DNA from 4 places in the Ectothiorhodospira variabilis genome. Region 1 is predicted to be linked to each of the others. Evidence: predicted binding sites of a transcription regulator. Region 1 holds the regulator's gene; each other region holds the start of a gene.
The links. The regulator FliA, encoded in region 1, starts transcription of late flagellar genes. The targets are predictions, from matches to a motif close to GCTAAAGTTNNNNNNNNNNCNGCCGATA.
Positions count from the first base shown of each region.

Region 1 (6,033 bases):
AGTGAGTTCCGACAGACGAGTATCCAGGCGGAAGCTGTTGAGCGCCTCGTGCAGGTCGCGGGTCAGTTTGCCCAGTTCCTGGAACAGCATGCTCTCGTGCATGCGGCCCAGCTCCTCGATCAGGTGGCCCGCCTTGTCTTCCTGGCCGGCCTCCATCATCTGAACCAGTTCCCGGGCTCGCTCCAGTTGCTCCTTCTTGAAAAGGGCCTCTTTGTCGCTGTCTTGGCTCTTATCCATGGGCAATGATCAACCGTTTTGCTCGAGGCGTTCGAAGATCCTGTCGATCTTTTCCCGCAGGGTTTCTGCCGTGAACGGCTTGACGATGTAGCCGTTCACGCCCGCCTGAGCCGCCTCAACGATCTGCTCGCGCTTGGCTTCTGCGGTCACCATGAGCACTGGCAGATCCTTGATGCGGGGGTCTGCCCTCACTGCCCGAAGCAGGTCGATGCCCGGCATGATGGGCATGTTCCAGTCGGTGACCAGAAAATCGTAGTTACCATTTTGCAGCATGGGTAACGCCGTGTGTCCATCATCCGCCTCGGAGGTGTTGTTGTACCCAAGATCCCGCAGCAAGTTCTTGATGATGCGACGCATTGTGGAAAAGTCATCCACAATGAGGATCTTCATATTCTTGTTCACAAAAAACCTCCAGTGATGCGCAAATCGTGAACCGCACGCTCGTCGCGCGGAATTGATACGTGTCCCAGAATCCAGTGACCTCGGGGATATTTCAGACCCGAACGCCATCCCCCACCCAGTCGCCCATGCGCGCCTTGAGCCGCATCAGCGCCTGACCATGGAGTTGACAGACTCGGGATTCACTCACCCCCAGCACCTGACCAATCTCCCGCAGGTTCAATTCCTCGTCATAATACAGGGACAGCACGAGTCTTTCCCGTTCCGGCAATTCGCCGATGTTTTCCACCAGCGCCTTCTTGAAATCGGTTCGTGTCAGATCCATCAGCGGATCCGGCCCATCAGAGGTCAGCAGATTCTCTGCCGAGGCATCATCATCCCCCAGGTCATCGAAACCCAGCACCCGGCTAGAGACCGCATCACGGAGCATGTCCTGATAGGTCGTCATATCCACGCCGAGCGCCTCGGCGATCTCGGCCGCGGAGGCCTCCCGCCCTTCCCGGTTTTCGATCTGGCGGATCACCTCACTGATCTGCCGTGAGTGACGATGCACGGAACGGGGCGTCCAGTCACTGCGACGCACCTCATCCAGCATGGCGCCACGGATACGGATACCCGCGTAGGTTTCGAAACTGGCACCCTGGGACGCGTCGTAATGACGGGCAGCCTCCAGCAGGCCGATGATGCCCGACTGAATCAGATCATCGACCTGCACATTGGCCGGCAGGCGCGCCAGCAGGTGGTAAGCAATACGCTTGACGAGGGCGACATGCTCATCCACCAGGCTATTGGAATCCAACTGTTGGCTGGCATACATGGCGAGACCGCTTATGGTGCTGGCTCCAGATCACTCTGATCGCTATTGATCAGACGTTCCACAAAAAATTCGATGCCGCCCCGGGCCCCTCGGGGCATGGGCCATTGTTCGATGCGCGAGGGCAAGGCCGCGAATGACCGGGCCGCCGGAGAAGAGGGGTAGGCCTCCACCACGGACTGACGACGTTGCACGGCCTTGCGAAGATAATCGTCGTAGGGAATCGAACCCACGTAGTCGAGCGTGACATCGTCGAGAAAACGGTCACACACGGCGACCAGCTTGCGGAACAGACTCCGACCCTCGTCTTCCTGCTCGTTGCGCACCATGTTGGCCAGGATGCGGAACCGCATGACGCCGTGATCCCGACACAGGACCTTGATCAGCGCATAGGCATCCGTGATGGAGGCGGGTTCGTCACAGACCACCACCAACACCTCATGGGCTGCTCGGCAGAAACTGGTCACGCTGTCATGCAGACCTGCCGCGGTGTCCACCACCAACACGTCCAGGGGGTGAGTGAGTTCGCTGAAGGCATGAATGATGCCCACATGCTGGGCGCGCCCCAAGTCCGCCATATCGGCGATACCGGACGCCGCCGGGACAATCAGCATCCCGTTGGGACCCTCCACCACCACCTCATCCAGGCTGCACTGCCCTTCCAGTACATGGGACAGATTCCTCTTGGGTTGCAGCCCCAGAAGCAGATCCACATTCGCCAGACCCAGGTCGGCGTCCATGAGCATGACATGCTTGCCTGCCCGCGCCATCGCGGCACACAGGTTGACTGACACGTTGGTCTTGCCCACCCCCCCCTTGCCGCTGGAAACGGCAATCACCCGAACCGGCCGGGGCTTGTCCCGGCGCCCCGATGCGCTGCTTTGATTCTCACTGGGTGAAGGCATGGGTAAACCTGGTGCTGAGATCGTTGACACTGTCAGGACGCGAGGTCACGGGTGCTGTCTGCGCCCGGAACCTGGAACGAGACCGTTGCTCGGAAAACCTCCCCGGGGCTTCAAGCGCCGCTGCCGCCATCTGAACCAACCGCGGGGCACTGGCGGCCAGCAGGTCCTCGGGGATCCTCTGGCCCGCGCTGAAGAAACTGAGCGGCAGCCTGGACGAGATCAGAGCGGATAGCACCTCACCCAGGCTGGCAGCTTCATCCACCTTGGTCAGGATGCAGCCCTGAGGTTGCAAATGACTGAATCCACTCAGGGTCTCATCCACGACGGCCTTTTGCACATTGGCGGCCATCACCAGCATGACGCGGGCGGCCGACGCCGAGGTGACCTGAGCCAGCTCATCGAGCATGCCCTTGTCACGCTGATTGGTTCCGGTCGTATCGATCAGCACAAGCCTTTTGGACTTCACCCGCCTAAGCATATCCTTGAGTTGCTGCTCTGTCTGCGCCAGATGAACGGTGACCCCAAGTAACTGACCGATGGTCTGCAACTGACGATGAGCGCCCAGGCGATAGACATCGGTGGTGATGATGGCGATGGATTCCTGCCCGTGCCGCAGGCTGGCCAGCGCCGCCAGTTTGGCCAGCGTTGTGGTTTTACCCACGCCACTGGGGCCTACAAAGGCAATGATACCATTGTGATCCAGGAGGTCATCGTCGGCGATGGGCAGCAGGCCCGCCAGCTGGCGCAGGGCCTCGGACCACCCTTCCACCGGCTCGAACCGGCCAGCGACCGGGGAGTTGTCCAACTCCACCGCACTGGCCACCGTGCGGGCCACTTCGTGATCCACCCCCATGGACGCCAGGCGCTGGACGATGGCCGCACGCCAGGGTTCAGAACGGGCAAACTCCTGGTCCATCAATACCGAGAGTTGTTCCTGCAGCAATCCACGCAATCCCTGAATTTCCTTGCGCATGGCCTTGAAGGCGGCATCCTCAGGGTCACTCTGCGTGGCTGCCCTGGCCCTGGCCTGCCCTGACTCAGGCTTTTTGCGTGAGGGGGTTTGTTTCTGCCTGTCCGGGGGCTCAACCAGGGGTGTCATCATCGCGCTCAGGGGGTCGTCTTCCGACGATGCACTCGCATTCCCGGACGACTCCCTTTTGTTCACCCTGGATGGGGTGGCGTCTTGAGGCAGGCGCGCCCAGGAATCCCCTGCCCCACGACGTGATGGCATCTGCCCCTGGCCCTTTGACTTCGCATCCACACCCAGCGAGAGCAGATCATCCTCCAGCCCGTCGTCCTGCGACGGGGAGTCGGATGCGCGGGCGGCACGCGGCGCATCTCCATGTTCCTCCTGATCCGCCATTTCCGTTACCAGGTCCTCGTCGTAATCGATGGCGGCGATCAGCTCGATCCCTCCGTCCACGCTGCGACTTGAGAGGATCACCGCATCCGGACCCTGGCTGTCACGCACCTGACGAATCGCCTGGCGCATGTCGGGTGCAAAATAGCGTTTAATCTTCATGTCGATACCCGTTATCCGTTTCGCTCCGACCCCGGCACATTGCCCGGGCCGGCCTGTATTTCACCTGTCAGGTCTCTTCCCGTCCCACAGTGGCCACCACCCGGATCTGCTTGTTATCCGGTATTTCGGTGTAGGCCAGCACGTTCAGCCCCCGTACAGCACTGCGTAACCAGCGGGCCATCCAGGGCCGGATATCGGGCGAGACCACCAGGACGGAGGGTTCTCCGGACATTTCCTGGCGTTGGGAGGCCTCGGCGATGGAGCGTTGCAGGCGTTCGGCCAGCCCCGGCTCGATGCCCAACCCCGCTCCCGAGGCCCCTTGTGAAGACTTCTGCAAAATCTGTTCCAGGGAGGGATCAATGGCCAGCAAAGGCAGCTCCGATGCCGTTCCAATGATGTTCTGCACGATGGAACGGGACAGGGACACCCGCACTGCCGCGGTGAGAACGTCGGGATCCTGACTGCGCGGACCATGCTCCGCCAAGGTTTCGGCGATGGTGCGCATATCCCGAATGGGGATCTGTTCCGCCAGCAGGTTCTGCATCACCTTGAGCACCACGCCCAGGCTCAGGGTCTTGGGCACCAGGTTCTCCACCAGCTTGGGCGAATGCTTGCCCAGGGTATCCAGCAGGTGCTGCACCTCTTCATGACCCAGCAACTCATGGGCATGATCCCGGAGGATCTGCGACAGATGGGTAGCCACCACCGTGCCGGCGTCCACCACGGTGTAACCCAGGCCCTGGGCCTCCTCCCGCTGCGCCGGATCGATCCACAGGGCGTCCAGCCCGAAGGTGGGGTCCTTGGTGGGCGTGCCCTTCACCTCGCCGAACACCTGCCCGGGATTGATGGCCATCTCCCGATCGGTGAAGACCTCGCCCTCCCCCACCGTCACCCCCATGAGGGTGATGCGATAGTGATTCGGGCCCAGGTCCAGGTTGTCACGGATGTGCACCGGCTGGATCAGGAACCCCAGCTCCTGGGACAGCTTGCGGCGCACGCCCTTGATGCGTCCCATGAGCTGCCCCCCCTGGGAGCGGTCCACCAAGGGGATCAGGCGATAGCCCACCTCCAGGCCCACCAGATCCACGGGCGGCACATCGTCCCAGGTAAGCTCCTTCATCTCCGGGCTCGGCGGCGGCGCCTCGGCCTCCATCTCCTGCGCCTCGGCCGCCTCCAGCGCCTTGCTCCGCTGCATCATCAGATAACCGCTGGTCGCCATGAGGGTCGCCAGGCTCAGGAAGACCATGTTGGGCATGCCCGGCACCATCCCCAGCGCACCCACGATACCCGCCGCGACGAACAGGGCCCGGGGAGCGCCGAACAACTGGCTGAGCACCTGCTGACCCATATCCTGGGAGGTGGAGACGCGAGTGACGATGATGGCCGTGGCAGAGGACAGCAGCAGGGAGGGAATCTGCGCCACCAGACCATCACCGATGGTGAGCAGGATGTAGTTGGTGGCGGCATCGCCCACGCTCATGGCGTGCTGCAAGGTGCCGATGATGAGCCCGCCAATGATGTTGATGAACAGGATCAGGATGCCGGCAATGGCATCACCACGGACGAACTTGCTGGCGCCGTCCATGGATCCATAGAAATCCGCCTCCTGAGCCACTTCGTCACGGCGCCGGCGGGCTTCATCCTGGGAGATAAGGCCGGAGTTGAGGTCGGCATCAATGGCCATCTGCTTGCCGGGCATGGCGTCCAGGGTGAAGCGGGCACTCACCTCCGAGACACGCCCCGCGCCTTTGGTCACCACCACGAAGTTGATGATCACCAGGATCGCGAACACCACCAGGCCCACGGCGTAGTTACCGCCCACCACGAAGTCGCCGAAGGCGCCGATCACGTTGCCGGCGGCATCGGTACCGGTATGCCCTTCCAGGAGGATCACCCGGGTGGAAGCCACGTTCAGGGCCAGACGCAACAGGGTGGCCACCAGCAGCACCGTAGGAAACACCGCGAATTCCAGTGGCCGGGGCGTGTAGACAGCCACCAGGATCACCACCAGTGACAGGGCGATGTTGAAGGTGAACAGCAGATCCAGCGCCAGGGGCGGCAGCGGGATCACCATCATGGTGAGCAGCGCCATGAGCAGCAAGGGCGCGCCCAGGCCCGACCGCTGGATACTGCGCAGGGATTCCATCAGGGCATTC
Region 1 covers NZ_JAJNAO010000008.1:76,804-82,836, reverse strand. The annotation lists gene LPW30_RS09835 (protein phosphatase CheZ) at 1-237, opposite strand, end outside; gene LPW30_RS09830 (chemotaxis response regulator CheY) at 247-627, opposite strand; gene LPW30_RS09825 (RNA polymerase sigma factor FliA) at 731-1,453, opposite strand; gene LPW30_RS09820 (MinD/ParA family protein) at 1,465-2,355, opposite strand; gene flhF (flagellar biosynthesis GTPase FlhF) at 2,339-3,877, opposite strand; gene flhA (flagellar biosynthesis protein FlhA) at 3,945-6,033, opposite strand, start outside.

Region 2 (6,033 bases), on a different contig from region 1:
AGCCGGGTAGGGGGCAGCGTGTTGCTGGGCATGCTCACGGACCTGCTGGTGATGTTTCGTGATGTGTTGCCCATCATTGCGGTGGTGCTGCTCTTTCAGTATCTGGTGATCCGCAAGGGCATCGCCCATGTGCACAAGGTGATGGGCGGTTTTGTTCTGGTCATCTTCGGCCTCTATGCCTTTGTGGTGGGTTTGAAGCTGGGCCTGTTCCCCATCGGTCGCAGCATGGCGGAACAGTTGATCACCCTGGATGGCTTCCTGTTCGTGTATCTGTTTGCCTTCAGTATCGGCTTTGCCACCACCATGGCTGAGCCTGCCCTGATCGCCATTGGTCAGAAGGCGCAGGAGGCGGGCAAGGGCAAGCTCAATGGCAACACCATCCGCCTGCTGGTGGCCATGGGTGTGGCCGTGGGGATCACGCTGGGCGTGCACCGGATCATCGTCGGTGACTCCATCCATTACTACATCATGGGTGGGTACGCGGTGGTGATCCTGCTCACCGTGCTGGCGCCACGCTATATTGTCGCCCTGGCCTACGACCTGGGTGGGGTGACCACCTCGGAGGTGACCGTGCCCCTGGTGACCGCCCTGGGCATAGGCCTGGCCACCCACATTGAGGACCGCAATGTGCTCATTGATGGTTTTGGTCTGATCGCCTTTGCGTCGATCTTCCCGATCATCAGCGTGATGCTCTATGCTATCGCCGTTGAACTCGCCAATCGCTGGAGGCAGCAACCGTCATGAAGTTTGCCGTACTGGTGGCCATCCTGGCCGACAACCTGGAAGAGAAGGCCATTGACGTGGCTCGCAAGGCGGGGGCAGGGGGCGTGACCATCCTCGATGCCCGGGGTATCGGCGGCAAGGAGAAGAAGACCTTCTTCGGGCTGACCTATGAAGGCAGTCAGTCGGCGCTTGTCTTCGTGCTGGAGAAAAAGCTGTCCCTGGCTGTGATGAAGGCCCTGCGCGATGAGCTGGAATTGAAATCCCACTCCCATGGCGTGGTCTTCACGGTACCCCTGGAGCATATCGCGGGTATCGACCTGAGTCAGGTAGAGCGCTTTGAGGAACGCATCAAGGATGACCTTTAGACCTGACCGTTGCCCCACGGCCGTCCTCTCACACTACCCAGAGGTTATTCATGCTGGTTAAAGATCTCATGGTCAAGAACGTGGCGACGATTTCCCCGCTCGCCACCATCCGCGAGGCCATGCAGGAAATGAAGCGCCATCGGGTCAAGTCCCTGGTGGTGGACAAGCAACACGCCCATGACGCCTATGGGATCATCACCTACACCACCATCTTGCGTACCATCGTTGCGGAGGAGGGGGACATTGACCTCATCAATGTCTACGACGTGTGCTCCAAACCCGTCATCACCGTGCCGGCGGAGATGGAGGTGAAGCATGTGGCGAGGCTGATGGTCCTGCAGCGCATTCGTCGCATTGTCGTGCTGAACGATAATGAACTGGCGGGCCTTGTCACCATGAACGACATCGTTTCCGCCATCGTGGACATGTCGGAGCATTAAAAAAACCCTGGGATGGCCTGGCCATCCCAGGGTGATGGGCACGGGGCCGTGGTGTTCTCACACCTTGAAGCGGCCCACCAGATCCTGAAGTTCATTGGCCAGTCGAGACAGTTGCTCGGAGGCGTGGGTGGTTTCCCTCGCGCCCTGAGCGTTCTCCTCGGCGGCATCGGAGATGCTGGTCACGTTCCGGTTCATCTCCTCGGCCACGGCGCTCTGCTCTTCGGCTGAACTGGCCACCTGCGTATTCACGTCGTTGATGGTGCTCACCGCCTGGGTGATGGAATCCAGGGAGTGACCCGCCTCGGCGGCGCTGTCGCGGCTGGACTGGGCATACTGCCGACTCTCCTCCATCACCACCACGGCGCGCTGGCTGGTCTGCTGCAGGCGCTCGATCATCTCCTGAATCTCCTGGGTGGAGCTCTGAGTGCGGGTGGCCAGTGAACGCACCTCATCGGCCACCACAGCGAATCCGCGCCCGGCCTCGCCGGCGCGGGCGGCCTCGATGGCCGCGTTCAGGGCCAGCAGGTTGGTCTGTTCGGCAATTCCGCGGATGACGTCCAGCACCTTGCCGATCTGTTCACTGTCCTTGTCCAGGTCACGGATGACATCGGCGGCTCGCTGCACCTCTTCAGCCAGTTTTTCGATGCGATCCATGGTGCCGGCCACCACGTCCTTGCCCCCCATGGCTGCGCCATGGGCGTCACGGGTGGCATCGGCCCCCTGCTGGGCACTGCGGGCCACCTCCTGGGCCGTTGCATTCATCTCGTTCATTGCGGTGGCCAACTGGTCCACCTCCGAGCGCTGCCGGCTCACACCGGCATCGGTGCGCTCGGTGATGGCGGCCAGGTCCGAAGCGGCCCGGGCCAGATGAGCGGTGGAGTCCAGCACCCGGCTGATCAGGTCGCGGAAGTTGTCCATCATGGCGTTGAAGGCCTGGGAGGCTTCACCAATCTCATCGTTGCCCTTGACCTGCAGGCGATGGGAGAGATCACCATCTCCTTCAGCGATACCCTTGAGCCCCCGGGTCATGTCGTTGAGGGGGCGCGTGACGAAACGGCGCACGAACAGGAACAGGAATACCAGCACCGGGATGCTCACCAGGATGGCCAGCAGGGTGATGCTCCAGCCAAAACGTTGTACGGCCGTGTTCACATCATCCAGGCGGATCTGCATGCTCGTGGCACCAAGCACGTCTCCCTCGGCGGCCAGCGCATGGCAGGAGGTGCAGTTCTTGCCCAGGTATTCACGTTCGTTGTAAACCGGCAGGACGGCCCTCAGGGTACTGCGGTCTTCCGCAAGCCGGATATGGGGCTCGCCGGTCTCGAGTACGCGCCGCTCCACCGCGTCCTGCGGACGTTCGTGTTCCGTGCCCTCCCCATACTGCCTGGAGACCGGTTCGCCGCGCAGGACGCGAAGGTCGGTGACGCTCTGGAGTTCGACGATCTGCTCGAGGAATTCCTCCCGCCGATGGGTGGTGCCGGTGATCATCATGGTGGTCAGGCCTGCCATGGTCATCTCGTGAATGGTGGACGAGAAGCCTTCTGCCTGCTCGATGGCGGTACTGCGTTGCTCGTGGATGGCCCACAGGATCATGCCGGCCCAGGCGGGCAGGAGTATCAGTCCCATGGCACCTACCAGGCGGACCCATATCGGTAGGTCAGAAATGCGTCGCATTGCGATTCCCCGTTGGCTGCCAGACCCTTGGCAGGATTTTTCGTGTCCGGCTCAGTATATCGGCAGTGACAGCCGCAACTTGATCGTCATCCATCCCTGATGGATGCGCCGGCTGTTTGGGCCGATAAGGGGTTCCCTTCGCGCATGGTGGGCCGTGCTTCGCGAGTATGATGCCACGTGCGCCAGGTGGACGCCGTTGATGGGGGTCAACCTTCCACCGGGACGTTTATCCCGGCAACCGCGTTTCAGTGTTCGCTCTTTTCGTCTCCGAGGATGCGTCGCTTCACCCGCTGCAGGAACATCCAGGCGCTGAAGACCACCAGCGGGGTGGCCAGACCCATCCCCAGGGCCGGGCTGATGGGCACGCCCTGACTCTCCAGACCCTTGAGGGCATAACCCACCAGGCCCACGCCATAGTAGCTGATGGCAATCACGGACAGCCCCTCCACGGTGTCCTGCAGCCGCAGTTGCAGGCTGGCACGACGGTCCATGGATTCCAGGAGGTTGCGGTTCTGGGCCTGCAGGCTCACCTCCACACGGGCCCGCAGCAGGGCGGTCAAGCGCGCTGCCCGCTCGGCCAGCCCCCGTTGCCGGTCACCCACAGACTCGCAGGTGGCTACGGCCGGTGCCAGTCGGGCCTCGAGAAATTCCGTGAAGGTCTGCAGCCCCTCGATGCGCTGCTGACGCAATTGTTGAAGACGCTGCTGCACCACCCGGTAATAGGCCCGGGAGGCCTCGAAACGGTAGGTGGTCTGGGCGGCCACGGCCTCGATCTGGGAGGCCAGGTGGGTGAGGTCCGCCAACAGTTCCCCCTGGGTTTCGCCGGAGTTGTGGCTGTTCTGTTCGGTCATGCGGGCCGCCAGTTCGGCCAGGCGGCGGTCGGCGGTGCCCAGGGAACGGCTGGCCTTGCGGGCCATGGGCAGTCCCATGAGTGACATGGCCCGATAGGCGTTCACTTCCAGGATGCGCTTGATCAGCCGCCCGGCCTGGGCATCGGTGAGGTTATCGTTGCGCAGCAGGATCCGGGCAAAGCCATCCGAATGGATACGCAGGTCCGACCAGGCCCGGCCCTTGCCACCCACCACCTCGGAACCGATGAGGATATTGCCACCAAACAACCCGGAGATTTCATCCAGGCTGCGCTCGGGCATGTCGGCGGAATCCATGGCCAGTGTGACGGCGGCAATCAACTCACCGGGGGAGTTCTCCAGCCAGTTGCTCGGCAGGCGCTCGATGACCGGATGGTCGAATGGGTGTGTGAATGGGCCGCAGTGAGTGAAGGTATAGGTGACAAACTCCGTGTGCCGTTCCCAATGCAGCCGGATATCCCCGAGATTCGCCACATGGTACTGCCCCACCTGCTCCGGAATGGGTGCACCGAAGTGCTCCAGCAGACGGTGCAGGTGGCGGGTGTTGATGCCGCTGCCCCGTTCGCCGCACAAAAACGCCAGGTGCGACACCCGTGCCGGCGCCTGGGTGGGCTCGAAGGTACGGGCGTGCAACTCACCGTTGAGGGCACGGCGCAGCGCATGTTCCTTGAAGGGCAGTTTCATGGGGCTGGGTTCATTCCACGGCGGCGAAGAGTTCTTCCGCCTCGATGAGATGAATGCCGGCACCCTTCAATTGCGCGATGGCTCGATCCGGCTGTTCGAACCGGAAGATCAAGGCAGCGCGGTCATTACGGCGCAGCGGGAAGGCGTACATGTATTCGATCTTGAGGTCCGCCCGTCCGGCCACCTGCAGCACTTCGGCGAGACCGCCGGGACGATCTTCCACGTCCACGGCCACCACCTCGGTGAGCTTGACCACCCAGCCGGCCTCCTTGAGGACCTGTTCGGCCTTCTGCCAGTCGCGCACGATGATGCGCAGGATCCCGAACTCGGCGGTGTCGGCCAGCGAGAGATTGAGCAGGTTGATGCCCTGTCGGGACAGCAGTTCCAGGGGTTCGGCCAGGTGTCCCGGGCGATTTTCCAGAAAGACGGAAAGCTGTTGCAGCTTCATGGGATGTGATGCTCCTGTGACGACTTACAGCGAACGGTTGTCGATCACCCGCTTGGCCTTGCCCTCGCTGCGGGCAATGGTGCGCGGTTCCACCAGGCGCAGGCCGACACGGATGCCCACGATGTGCTCGATGGCCTTGGCCAGGGCGGCCCGCACATCCTCCAGGGCCCGGACCTTGTCGCTGAACACCTCCGGCGTGACTTCCACCTCCACGGCCATCTGATCCAGCCCGTTTTCGCGGGTGAGGATGATCTGGTAGTGGGGCAGGGTGCCTTCCACCTGCAGCAGCGCGGCCTCCACCTGGGAAGGGAAGACGTTGACGCCGCGGATGATGAACATGTCGTCGGAGCGCCGACCCACGCGGCGGAAGCGCCGCGTGGTGCGTCCGCAGGGGCAGGTCTCGGGGATGATGCGGGTGATATCCCGGGTGCGGTAGCGGATGATGGGCATGGCCTGCTTGCTCAGGGTGGTGAGCACCAGTTCCCCTTCCTCGCCATCGGGCAGCGGCTCGCCGGTTTCCGGGTCGATGATCTCGGGATAGAAATGATCCTCGAAAACATGCAGGCCGTTCTGCTCCGAGCATTCACTGGCCACGCCGGGGCCGATGATCTCGGACAGGCCATAGATGTCGTAGGCCTTGATGCCGGCACCTTCCTCGATATGGGTGCGCATGGCATCGCTCCAGGGCTCGGCCCCGAAGATGCCGGTGTGCAGCGGCAGGTCGCGCATGTCCATGCCCATGTCGTGGGCACGTTCGATGATGTGGGTGAAATAGCTGGGCGTGGCGCACATGGCGGTGACGGAGAAGTCCTTCATCACCATCAGCTGGC
Region 2 covers NZ_JAJNAO010000002.1:46,259-52,291, reverse strand. The annotation lists gene LPW30_RS02800 (DUF1538 domain-containing protein) at 1-744, shown strand, start outside; gene LPW30_RS02795 (P-II family nitrogen regulator) at 741-1,088, shown strand; gene LPW30_RS02790 (CBS domain-containing protein) at 1,139-1,528, shown strand; gene LPW30_RS02785 (methyl-accepting chemotaxis protein) at 1,586-3,202, opposite strand; gene LPW30_RS02780 (DUF3422 family protein) at 3,448-4,755, opposite strand; gene LPW30_RS02775 (amino acid-binding protein) at 4,766-5,203, opposite strand; gene LPW30_RS02770 (phenylacetate--CoA ligase family protein) at 5,228-6,033, opposite strand, start outside.
Region 2: the regulator FliA is predicted to act here: its motif matches at 3,260-3,287, upstream of LPW30_RS02785 (methyl-accepting chemotaxis protein).

Region 3 (6,033 bases), on a different contig from region 1:
GCGGCTGGGAAGCCGCAGTCTGCTCCAGGTCACTGAGGCGTTTTGCGGCCCCGGTGAGGGTGATCTTGTCGGCCGTGTTATCGGCCGGGCTCGGAGCTTGACCGCTCCCCTTGCCGCCACGGGCACTTTCGGACGTGCCGCGGCTGTCACCGGCACCCCGCGCCTGCGGCTGGCTTAGATTCTTGATTTCGATGGACATATCCATTCCTCGCACATACAGACATCGCCTCTCATGGTCCTTTTATCGGCTCATCCTGGGAATTCTTTAACCCGTATTATGTGTCGGGTGTCACATATTAACACCCACCACCCCGGCAGAAAGTACCCGGCCCTCGACGATGCGTTTGGATGACAGGTTGCGGACTCGCACCCGGTCTCCGTAGGAGCCGTCTGCCATGGCCTCACCGGCCATGCGTACAGAGACCACCGAATTTTCCGAGATCAGGGTGACGCGCTCACCCCGATGCACAAGGCGTTGCGGCTCCACCATGTGGGGTGTAAGCACCGTACCACCGCTCAGGGCGCGTCGTAGCACCATGTTCTGGGCGCCTTCCGGGTCCACCAGGTAGCCGCTGTGCAGGCTGTTGAGTTCCCGATGCTCCAGTCTTATATCATTGGAGGATAGTACAGTGCCGCGGGGCAGGGAACGGTCAAGAACCACGACCTCGCCACGCAGGTTGATCTGCATCGGTACATACAGGCTCCAGGGCGCGGGGCCGGGGCAGCGCACGCCCACGGTGGTGTTGCCCACCATGCGCCCCCCGGGCGGAAGTTGGGCTTCCAGAGGGGCGCCGCAGGCCCGCAGCCGGAGTCGCGGGTCAAGTCGTCCCGGGACTACGCGCACCTCAAGGGCGTCGCCATGATGCTGTCGTGCCTGCTCGGTGAGAAACTCCCGGGCTGCCTTGAGAATGTTGCCGTGCGGTTCAACCTCCGAGCTCAGGGCTGTGGGCGGCAGTGCCAGTGCGCACAGGGCCAGGCACGACAGGACTGACCCTCTCCACCCACGGCGTCCATGAACGGAGCGGGGGCCATGAGCCCGGGGTATGAGACAGATATGTATGAGTTGGTTCATAATCGTGATCCGCGCAATCGTTGCCGGGATTCCGGCGCCGGGGGCTATTGGTGTCAAGAGGATGCAATCCCGGTGCCAGATCAGGTATCAAGGATTGCCCCAGACCGCCGATAACCCGGTCGACTGGCCATGTTTATCCCCGGGTGTTCCGCAGGAGGGGCCCATGAGCGACTTGATGGATGGTGTCAATCGGCGTACCCAGATGGTGGGGCAGAACCGCCTTGAGTTGTTGCTGTTCTCCCTGGGTACGCGACAGATGTTTGCCATCAACGTCTTCAAGGTGCGTGAGGTGATCGCCTGCCCACCCCTCAATCGCATGCCCAGCGCCCATTCGGTGGTGCGCGGCGTGGCCACCCTGCGAGGGCAGACCGTCTCGGTGGTGGACCTGGCCAACGCCATCGGCATGGCAGCGCCGGAACACGAGCAGAAGGCCTTTGTCATCCTCACCGAGTTCAACCGCTCGGTACAGGGCCTGCTGGTGGCCTCGGTGGATCGCATCATCAATCTCAACTGGGATCAGATCCGGCCGCCGCCGCGGGGCACGCACAAGGACAGCTTTTTGACGGCTGTCACCCAGGTGGAAGACCGCCTGGTGGAAATCATCGACGTGGAAAAGGTCCTGGAGATGGTCACTGGTCCTTCCAGGGATGTGGACGAAGCCCTGTCCCGTAACATCCGCGAGGGTGGGCGGGTGCGCCGTGCCCTGGTGGCCGACGATTCTTCGGTAGCCCGCAAGCAGATCGTGCGCGCCCTTACCCAGATCGGTGTCGAGGCCATTGTGGCCAATGACGGTCAGCAGGCCCTCAACAAGCTCAAGGACATGGCACGGGAGGGCCCCATCGATGAGCAGATCGGCATGGTGATCTCGGATATCGAGATGCCCGTCATGGACGGGTACACCTTATCTTCGGAGATCCGTCAGCTGCCGGAGTTGTCGGGACTGTACGTCCTGTTACATTCCTCCCTGAGTGGTACCTTCAACGAGGCCATGGTGCGTCAGGCGGGGGCCAATCGATTTCTGCCCAAGTTCAGCCCGGACGAACTGGCCGAGGCGGTGCTCAGCCACCTGCAGCCCGAAGAGGTCGGTCAATAACGGGGGGGGGGGCAGGGCAGGGGAATGCCACAGGCGGCAACCCGTTGCCGCCTGTGGGCTTGTTTTGCGGGTATAATGCGCGTTCCGGTTCATGGCCGGAGGCAGGCAAAATCCATTAACCGGGAAGCACCAGAATCTTGTCATCAGGCCCGATCGAACCCCAGGATTACGAGGACTTCAAGATCTTTCTTGAGCGGTCCTGCGGACTTGTACTGGGAGACAACAAGCATTATCTGGTAACCAGCCGGTTGTCCCGGTTGATGAAGGAGTTCTCGGTCTCCTCGGTCAGTGAATTGCTCAAGCTCCTCAAGCGCGGGGGCCGCTCAGGCTTGCGCGAGCGGGTGATCGAGGCCATGACGACCAACGAAACCTACTGGTTTCGTGATGTCTTCCCCTTCGAGATCCTGAAGAATCAGATCTACCCGGAACTGGCCAAGAAATCCCCGGGCTCCACGGTGCGCATCTGGTGCGCCGCCTGTTCCTCCGGCCAGGAGCCCTATTCCATCAGCATGGCCACCAGCGAGTACCTGCAGTCGCGGCCCGGTAGTCTCCGGGACGTGCAGATCCTGGGTACGGACATCTCCGGTGCTGTGCTGCGCGAGGCCAAGGAGGCCAGCTACGACTCCCTGGCCGTGGCCCGGGGGCTGTCGCTTGATCGTCGTAATCGGTTCTTCATTCAAAAAGGCGATCGCTGGGAAGTGAAGCCGGACATCAAGGCCCGCGTCAGCTACCGGGAGTTCAATCTCCTGGACAACTACAGCACCATGGGTCGGTTTGATATCGTCTTCTGTCGTAACGTGCTGATCTACTTCTCTCTGGAGTCCAAGCGGACCATCCTCAAGCGCATCTCCCAGATCCTCAATCCGGGTGGCTACCTGTTTCTGGGGGCCTCGGAGTCCATGGCCAATTATTCCGATGCCTTCGAGATGGTGCGTTGCAACCCCGGTGTGGTGTATCGCCTGAAGAAGTGATCTCCCCGTAGCGTCAAACTTTCGACTCTGCTTGCTTCGCAACGGCTCCCAACGGCGGGTTGTTGCCGGATTGCCCTCTCTTTCTGGTTTTTCCCTCCCTCCAAGTATCTGAAGCGAATCCAAATTCGCGTATGGCACGCGGATTGCATTTCGACTGACAAGAGATTTTCTTGAGGTCGAAGATCATGCCGCTCTCATTTGATAACGCCCTGGGTATTCACGATGCAGCGCTACAGGTGCGTTCAAGGCGCATGGAGCTGCTTGCATCCAATATCGCCAATGCCGACACCCCCAACTACAAGGCCCGCGATCTGGACTTCCGCCAGGTGCTCAAGCAACAGCACCAACCGGATCAGTTGTCCATGCGTCGCACCCACGCGGCTCACCTGGATGCAACGGGCGGTGCGGGCGGCATGGGCGAGGCCATGTACCGGGTGCCCAACCAACCCTCCCTGGATGGCAATACGGTGGATCCGCAGCTGGAGCAGGCAGCCTTTGCCGAGAACGCTGTTCAATACCAGGCGAGCCTGGATTTTCTGGGTGACAAGTTTACGGGTCTGCGCAACGCCTTCCGGGGCGGCGAGTAGGCCGGGGGAATTGAATCATGAGCAACATGTTCAAGGTCTTTGATGTATCCGGCTCGGCGCTAAGCGCCCAGTCCGTGAGGCTCAACACCATTGCCAGCAACATGGCCAATGCCCAGGTGGCCAGCACCACCGAGGAAGGGGCCTACCGCTCCAAGCAGCCGGTGTTCCAGACGGTGATGGATCAACTCAATCCAGGCAACAACTCCACCATGCCCGTTCGCGTGATGGACATCGTCGAGAGCGATGCGCCTGCGCGGGTGAAGTATGAACCCCATCATCCTCAGGCCAACGAGGATGGGTATGTATTCATGCCCAACGTGAACATGGTGGATGAGATGGCCAACATGATCTCGGCTTCGCGCAGTTACGAGAACAATGTGGAAGTGATGAACACCACCAAGCAGTTGCTATTGCGCACGCTGCAGTTGGGGCAGGGCTGAGGAGGTATGAGCCATGAGCGTTGATTTGAACATGCTGGAGGGCCTGGGGCTGGCGTCGACAAACTCCAGTAAGGCGAACACGGGCAAGCGTGACGAGTTGGGGCAGGAGGAGTTCTTCAAGCTCATGATCACCCAGCTGCAGAATCAGGACCCCTTCGAACCCATGGAGAACGGTGACTTTCTGGGGCAGATCGCCCAGTTCGGCACGGTGAACGGCATCGGTGAGTTGCAGAAGTCTTTCGAGAGCATCGCCAAGTCGGTTCAGTCGTCCCAGACCCTGCAGGCGGCGAGTCTGGTGGATCGGGAGGTGCTGGTGCCGGTGGATATGGCAGCAATGGGTCACGAGGGGGGCGTGCGTGGCGCGCTGGACCTCAAGTCCTCTGCCGAGAATGTGACCGTGGGAATCTATGATGCGGCCGGGGCGCTGGTCAGGCGCATACCCATGGGGGCTCAGGCCTCGGGCATGCAGTCATTCCATTGGGATGGCATGACGGACCAGGGAGAGCGGGCACCGCCGGGTGTGTATGAATTTCGTGCCAATGCGGTGCGGGATGGCAGCAGTGAGCAGCCTGAATTGCTGTTGAACGCACGTGTGGAGAGTGTGCGCACGGATCAGAGAAACGGCGGCATCAAACTGCAGATTGAAGGTTTCGGGGAGATGGATTTCTCCCAGGTACGACGCATTGGCTAGGGCCTGCGGCCAGTGAAGCACAAACAACTTGAGGGTTAGATCATGCCGTCTTTCAACATAGGACTCACCGGAATCAACGCGGCCTCCAAAGATCTGGAGGTGACCGGGCACAATATTTCCAACTCATCCACCGCCGGCTTCAAAGGCTCCCGGGCGGAGTTTGCCGACGTGTTTGCCTTGTCATACACCGGGGTGTCGCGTCTGGCCACCGGCAGCGGTGTGAATCTGGCGGCTGTCTCTCAGCAGTTCAATCAGGGAGATCTTGAGTTTACCGACAACAATCTGGACCTTGCCCTGAATGGTCGCGGTTTTTTCGTGGTCGAGCGTGACGACGTCCGTGAGTACACCCGCGCAGGGCAGTTTCTGGTCGATAAGGATGGCTTTATTGTCAATTCCGCCGGGCAGAATTTGATGGGATATCCCCCCGGGGTACGAAGTGGCGAGTTGAATGAAATTCGTGTGACCACAGGAGAAGCAGAGCCGCGCGCTACCTCCGAGATTGAGGCTTTGATGAATCTTAGTGCGGCTGCACCTACCATCCCACCTGACCCTGACAACGATCCATCCGTTGACATTGAACCCAGCGAACCAGACACGTACAACGAGTCCACCTCCCTGACTGTTTATGATTCCCGGGGGGGAGAGCATACGGTGTCTTTGTTTTTTCAGCGCACTGGTGATAGCGAGTGGGCTGTCCGCGCCTTCAAGGGCGACCAGCCCATAGATGGTATAGATGGTGATGGTGCAACGGCGGGTGAGCTTGTTTTTACTCCGGAAGGAACATTGGATTTAGATGCGAGTACTCCCCTCGAAATAAGTTTTGATCCGGAGAATGGGGCAGCAGAACCGCTGAACATCAATGTTGATTTCACCGAAACCACCCTCTATGGCGATCGCTTCGGCGTCAGTCGTCTGAATCAAGACGGGTTTGCTCCTGGGCAGCTCATTGATGTGGATGTGGACTCCGATGGCACCGTCTTCGCGAGATTCACCAACGGTGTCAACCGCTCGTTGGGCCAAGTGGCCATCGCCAATTTCGATAACCCGCAGGGCTTGCAGCCGGTGGGCGGTACCAATTGGGTGGAAACCTCTTCATCCGGTCAAGCCTTGATGGGCGGCGCTGGCGAGACAGGTTTCGGCCTGATTCAAGGCGGTGCCTTCGAAAACTCCAACGTCAAT
Region 3 covers NZ_JAJNAO010000003.1:197,534-203,566, forward strand. The annotation lists gene flgM (flagellar biosynthesis anti-sigma factor FlgM) at 1-199, opposite strand, end outside; gene flgA (flagellar basal body P-ring formation chaperone FlgA) at 290-1,072, opposite strand; gene LPW30_RS05745 (chemotaxis protein) at 1,236-2,165, shown strand; gene LPW30_RS05750 (CheR family methyltransferase) at 2,300-3,136, shown strand; gene flgB (flagellar basal body rod protein FlgB) at 3,322-3,723, shown strand; gene flgC (flagellar basal body rod protein FlgC) at 3,741-4,163, shown strand; gene LPW30_RS05765 (flagellar hook assembly protein FlgD) at 4,177-4,854, shown strand; gene flgE (flagellar hook protein FlgE) at 4,897-6,033, shown strand, end outside.
Region 3: the regulator FliA is predicted to act here: its motif matches at 1,158-1,185, upstream of LPW30_RS05745 (chemotaxis protein).

Region 4 (6,033 bases), on a different contig from region 1:
CTGTATCGCTTTCGCGCCAGCGATTATCTGGCCACCCAGATACCACTGGAGGATGGTCAGTGGGGCATGGATCTGTTCACCACCGACGCCTTGCGTCACTACGGGTTGCGTACCAGTGAGGGCGCAGCGGTCGGCGGCGCCATCGGGCTGGCCATCGACGTGATGGCCCTGGGCACCACCCTGGGTGCGGGTACCGCCGCGGGTGCCACCGCCGGTGCACTCATGGGCAATGGCGTCGGCCTGGGTCGGCGCCTGGGTCAGCGCATGCGAGGACAACGGGAACTGAGGGTCAATGACACCACACTGCGTCTGCTGGCCCTGCGCCAGCGGCAGCTGGCCCGGGCCCTGTCGCGTCGCGGCCATGGCGCCGAAAAGGCCCTGGAACTCAATACTCCTACGGATAACACCTGGCGCCGGGGCAAGTTGCCTGCCCCGGTCCGCAAGGCGCGGCTCCACCCCCGCTGGTCGCGTTTGAATGAGCGAGCTGATGGCGTGGAGTCGAAGCCACGCGCTCAGGCGTTGGAGGCGTTAACCGAGCAGTTGCTGGACGAAGGAAGCCGTGTGTAGCCCCCCTCGACCCTACACCTGATAACCCGACACCCGATTCTGCAAATCCGCTGCCAGTCGCGCCAGTTGTTCGCTGGCGGCAGCGATTTCCTGGGCGCCATTGGAAGTCTGATCCACCGAGTGGGAGATGGTGCTGATGTTGCGGTTGATCTCCTCGGCCACGGCGGACTGCTCCTCGGCGGCGCTGGCGATCTGCGCATTCATGTCGTTGATGCTGACGATGGAGTTGTTGATGGAGTCCAGTGACTGACCGGCCTTGGCGGCCTTGGATACACTATCCTGGGCCTTGGTACGACCCTGTTCCATCACGCGCACCGCCCCGCTGGCACCACTTTGCAACCGCTCGATCATGTCCTGGATCTCGGTGGTGGAACTCTGGGTACGACTGGCGAGTGTGCGCACTTCATCGGCCACCACGGCAAAACCCCGCCCCTGCTCACCGGCGCGAGCCGCCTCGATGGCGGCATTCAGGGCCAGCAGGTTGGTCTGCTCGGCAATGCCCCGGATCACATCCAGCACCTTGCCGATCTCGTCACTGTCGGCGGACAGGCGGGTAATCACCTCAGAGGCGTTCTCCACTTCATGGGCCAGTTCCTCGATGGAGGCAATGGTTTCCTTCACCACCTGACTCCCCGTGGAGGTCTCCTGCTGGGTGTCCTGGGCTGACTGGGCCGCATGAGAGGCATTGCGGGCCACCTCCTGCACCGTCGCCGTCATCTCGTTCATGGCCGTGGCCACCTGATCCGTCTCCGAGTGCTGCCGCTTCACCTGCTCGCGAGTCTCCTCCGACGTGGTGGAGAGCTGTTCTGCCGCCGAGGAAAGCTGGGCCGTGGCCGAACCCACCTGGCGCACCAGTTCATGCACCCGGTCGGCAAACCGGTTGAACCCATCTGCCAGGTCGGCCACCTCGTTTCTGCCCTTCACGACGAGTCGCCGCGTCAGATCCCCACCGCCATCGCCGATGTCACGCAGGGTATGTGCCGCCTCGCGGATGGGTCCGACGATCATGCGGGCGAAGAACACCGCCCCCACGATGCCAACGACCACAACCACCAACAAGGCCATGAGCATCCCGCCAACCAGCTCGGTGACACCGCGGGCGACGATGGAATCGGCCTGTTCCTTGGGGATACCCAGCCCCATGATGCCGATGACCTGATTGCGTTCGTTGAACAGGGGTTCGTAAGACGTCAGATGGGGTACCCCCACGATCTCGGAAACCCCGGTGTAGCGCTCACCCTGAATCACCGACGCGTAGGCGGCCGTGTCACGGCCCAAGGGTGTGCCCACGGCGCGCCTGCCATCCGGCCGGGTCACGCTGGTGATCACCCGGGGAAACTGGTTGCCGTCGCGAGCAAAGATGGTGAACACGATCCCCAGATCGCGACTGATGGCATCGGCCATCTCGTGACGCCCTTCCAGCGGTTCACCATCCGCATCCACCAGTCGTCCGTTGGAAACCCCAACGCTGCCGTAATACTGCGTCAGATACACCCGGGCGGCCCGCAGGTCCCCCTCCGCCTTCACCAGCAGACTGTGATCCACCAACTGACGGGAGGTATTGGCCATGCTGTGATAGGACACCAGCAGGAATACCAGCCCCACCACCGTCAGCCCAACTACCGCGAACAGAATCAGCCTTGCCTGGATCGTTATATTATTCAGCATGTTGACGTCTCTTGTTGAAGCCCTGGGTCATCCGGTATCGGCCAGCGGTCATTCTTCTTATCGGCCGCCAGCGGGCATTCCTTAATCCCCCGCCCTTAATCCCCCGCGCCGTGATCACCCTGCCGGCCCGCGCAACAGGCTCATCATGGCGCTGGCCTTGTGCAGGGTCTCCTGGTACTCATCCTCGCCATCTGAGCCTGAGGTGATGCCCCCGCCGGCCCAGAATCGGACCTGCCCATGACTGTTCACCAGGGTGCGGATGGCAATGCTGGTATCCATGTCGCCATCAAAGCCCACATAGCCGATGGCCCCGCAGTACACCCCGCGCCGATGCGGTTCCAGGGTCTCGATGATCTCCATGGCCCGCAGCTTGGGCGCGCCGGTGATGGACCCCCCGGGAAAACATCCCCGCAAGAGGTCCAGCGCATCACGACCCGCTGCCAGGCGCCCGCTCACTGCGCTCACCAGGTGGTGCACCGTGGCATAGCTCTCCACGCTGAAAAGCTCCGGCACATTCACGCTGCCAATGGCGCAGGTCTTGCCCAGGTCGTTGCGCAGCAGATCCACGATCATCACGTTCTCGGCCCGATCCTTGGTGCTGGAGACCAGTTGCGCCCGTTGCGCCTGATCGGCGCTCCGGTTGGCACCCCGGGGACGGGTCCCCTTGATGGGGCGGGTGCTCACCTCGCCGGCACGCACCTCCAGAAAACGCTCCGGTGAGTTGCTCAGGATGCTGGCCTCGGGCAACTTGAGAAAGGCCCCGAAGGGCGCCGGGCTGATGCCCCTGAGGCGCTGGTAGCTGCCCCAGGCATCCCCCTGAGCCAGGGCGCTGAAGCGTTGCGCCAGGTTCACCTGATAACAGTCTCCGTCACGGATGAAGGCCTGCACCCTGGCGAAGCGGGCCTGATAGTCTTCCCGTGACATATTGGACTGTATACCGCCACGCAGCCTGAATCCCGATCGCATCCGCCCCCGGCCGGCCTTGGATAGCATGCGCAGCAACTCCGGCCAGATCCGGGCCGTATGGGGATCCAGTCCGCGCCCCACCAGCCAGGCCACTTGTTCCTGATGGTCCACCACCACCGCCCAGTCATGAATGCCCACCGCCATCTCCGGCAGGTTCTCGCCGTCCTGGGCCAACGAAGGCAGGCGTTCGAACCGACGTGCCAGGTCATAGCCAAAATAACCCAGCGCGCCCCCTGAAAAGGGCAGGCCATTCACGGGCGGCAATCGCGGCCCCAGGCAGGTCGCCACCAGGCGCAGCGGATCGTCCCCGCTTTCGCGCACGCCACTGCGTTCCTGGATGCGCGTCACGCCCCCCCGGGTGACCACTGTGACGAAGGGGTCGGCGGCCAGGATATCGTAGCGACCACGCTGGCCGGCAGTGCCGCCGCTGTCCAGGAAGACCGCCCAGGGTCGATCCGCCAGCACCTGAAACAGCCGCGCCCCATCCCCGGGATAGGGCAGACGCTCAAGCCGGAAACCGGTGGAACGGGCGGTCATGGTGGCGGGACAAACCTCGTGGATGACGTCGAAACAGGCAGCGGGAGCGCGGATTCTACTATGATGCCGGTGGCAATGGGGGCCGGGCCGGATGGCATCTGCTGGTCTGGACTGAGTATACTGCGCCCGCTGCATGACAAACGCCGCCCGCGTGGCCGGTGCATGAAACCCGCGCCCACCGATGGTGTCTATCCGCAGGGCAGATCACCGCAACTACCCTGTCGGCGAATCCGCTGTCAACGCATGACAGCGTCATGCGTTTACCCCTCATCCAGGCCTTTGCGGCTGCCACCCGGCGTGGCATCCCTGGCCTGAATCAGCCACCGTTCAAGCCCACACGACCCCGCCCTTCCGGCCATGGACAAGACCCGATGAAACGACTCCCGATCCTGATCGCCCCGGTATTGATCCTGGTGGCGGTGCTCATCTGGTGGGGAACCGGATCCGATTCAGACACCGGGCCGGGCCCGGGTGCCGGCCAGGGCGCCGTGGCCGTGAGCGTGGATACCGTCACGCGCGCAGATCTGACGGACCGTGCGTTCTTCACCGGCTCCCTGGTGGCTGCTCACCGGGTGGAAGTGGCCACACGCGTGGCCGGGCGTCTGAAGCGCCTGCATGTGGACATTGGCGATCAGGTGGAGCCGGGACATTTGCTGGCAGAACTGGACGATGACGAATTCCAGCAGGACCTGGAGCAGGCCCGTGCCGAACTGGCGGTATCCAATGCCAACCTGATCGAGGCCCAGGCGGCGCTGACCTCGGCACAGCGCGCCCTGGACCGCACCCGGGACCTGCGCGAACAGCGGGTGGCCTCCCAGTCCGAACTGGAATCGGCGGAAACCGACGTGGAGGCCCGCCAGGCGGGTGTCACCCTGGCCCGTTCCCAGATCGCCCAGCGCCAGGCGGCCCTGCGCAATGCCCAGATCCGTCTGGACTTCACCCGTATTCAGGCGGAACTGGATAACGGTGAAGGCCAGTGGCTGGTGGCCGACCGCATGGTGGATCAGGGCAGCATCCTGCAGGCCAACACCCCCATCCTGGCGCTGGTGAATCTGCAACCCCTGCGGGCCCGGGTATTTGTCACCGAGCGGGATTACGCCCGCCTGGCGCCCGGCCAGTCGGCCCAGCTTTCCACCGTCGCTCATCCCGGCGAGACCTTTGAAGGTGAGGTGATCCGCGTCGCTCCCGAGTTCCGTGAGGCTTCCCGCCAGGCTCGGGTGGAAATCCAGGTGCCCAACCTCGACCAACGCCTGCGCCCGGGCATGTTCGTGGAGGCCAGGATCAGCACCCGCACTGTGGAAGATGTGACCGTGGTGCCCATTGATGCGGTGCTCGAACGGGACGGCCAGCGCGGCGTCTTCCAGGTGGAAGAAGCGGACAATGGCCCCATTGCCCGGTTCGTGGCCGTGAGCACCGGCATTGAGGAAGCCGGGAAGGTGCAAATCACCGAACCCGAGATCAGTGGTCGGGTGGTCACCCTGGGACAGCACCTGCTCAGTGACGGTGTGCGGTTGCGTATTGCCGACGAGGGCGAGGCCCGTGCCGAGGGCGCGCGCTGATGAATCCCGCTCGCTTTACCGTCCCTCGCCCCATATTCACCTCCATGGTGACGGCCATCGTGGTCACCCTGGGGCTCATGTCCCTTTTCCGCCTGCCCATCGATCTGATGCCGGACATCACCTTTCCCACCATTTCGGTGATGACCACCTACGAAAATGCCGGCCCGGAGGAAATTGAACAACTGATCACCCGCCCCGTGGAGGAAGCCGTCTCGGCCGTCCCTGGCGTGGAGGAAGTCACATCCACCTCATCCGAGGGTTCCAGCACCGTCAGGATCTCCTTTACCTGGGGCACCAACCTGGACGACGCCACCAACGAGGTGCGCGACCGGCTTGATCGTATCGTCAATGCCCTTCCCGAGGAGGCCGACCGACCCAGGGTGCGTCGCTTCGACAGTTCGGACCTGCCGGTGATGCTCATCGGCGTGGCCGCCGAGCTGGACCCCATCGAATTGCGCCAACTCATCGATGACCGTATCCGCACCCGCCTGGAGCGGGTGCCCGGCGTGGCGGCCGTGGACGTCTGGGGCGGCCTGGAACGGGAGATCCGGGTGGAAGTGGATCAGGACAGGCTGCAATCCCTGCAACTGGGCCTGGAGGATATCCGTCAGGCACTGCGTGAGGCCAATGTCACGGTGCCGGCGGGCGAGATCGTGCGAGGCCGCATGGACCTGCGCCTGCAGGTTCCCGGGGAGTTCGAGACTCTGGATCAGGTCCGCGGTACCGTCGTCGCCAC
Region 4 covers NZ_JAJNAO010000006.1:65,200-71,232, reverse strand. The annotation lists gene LPW30_RS08270 (GTPase/DUF3482 domain-containing protein) at 1-567, shown strand, start outside; gene LPW30_RS08265 (methyl-accepting chemotaxis protein) at 580-2,235, opposite strand; gene pabB (aminodeoxychorismate synthase component I) at 2,350-3,738, opposite strand; gene LPW30_RS08255 (efflux RND transporter periplasmic adaptor subunit) at 4,110-5,297, shown strand; gene LPW30_RS08250 (efflux RND transporter permease subunit) at 5,297-6,033, shown strand, end outside.
Region 4: the regulator FliA is predicted to act here: its motif matches at 2,294-2,321, upstream of LPW30_RS08265 (methyl-accepting chemotaxis protein).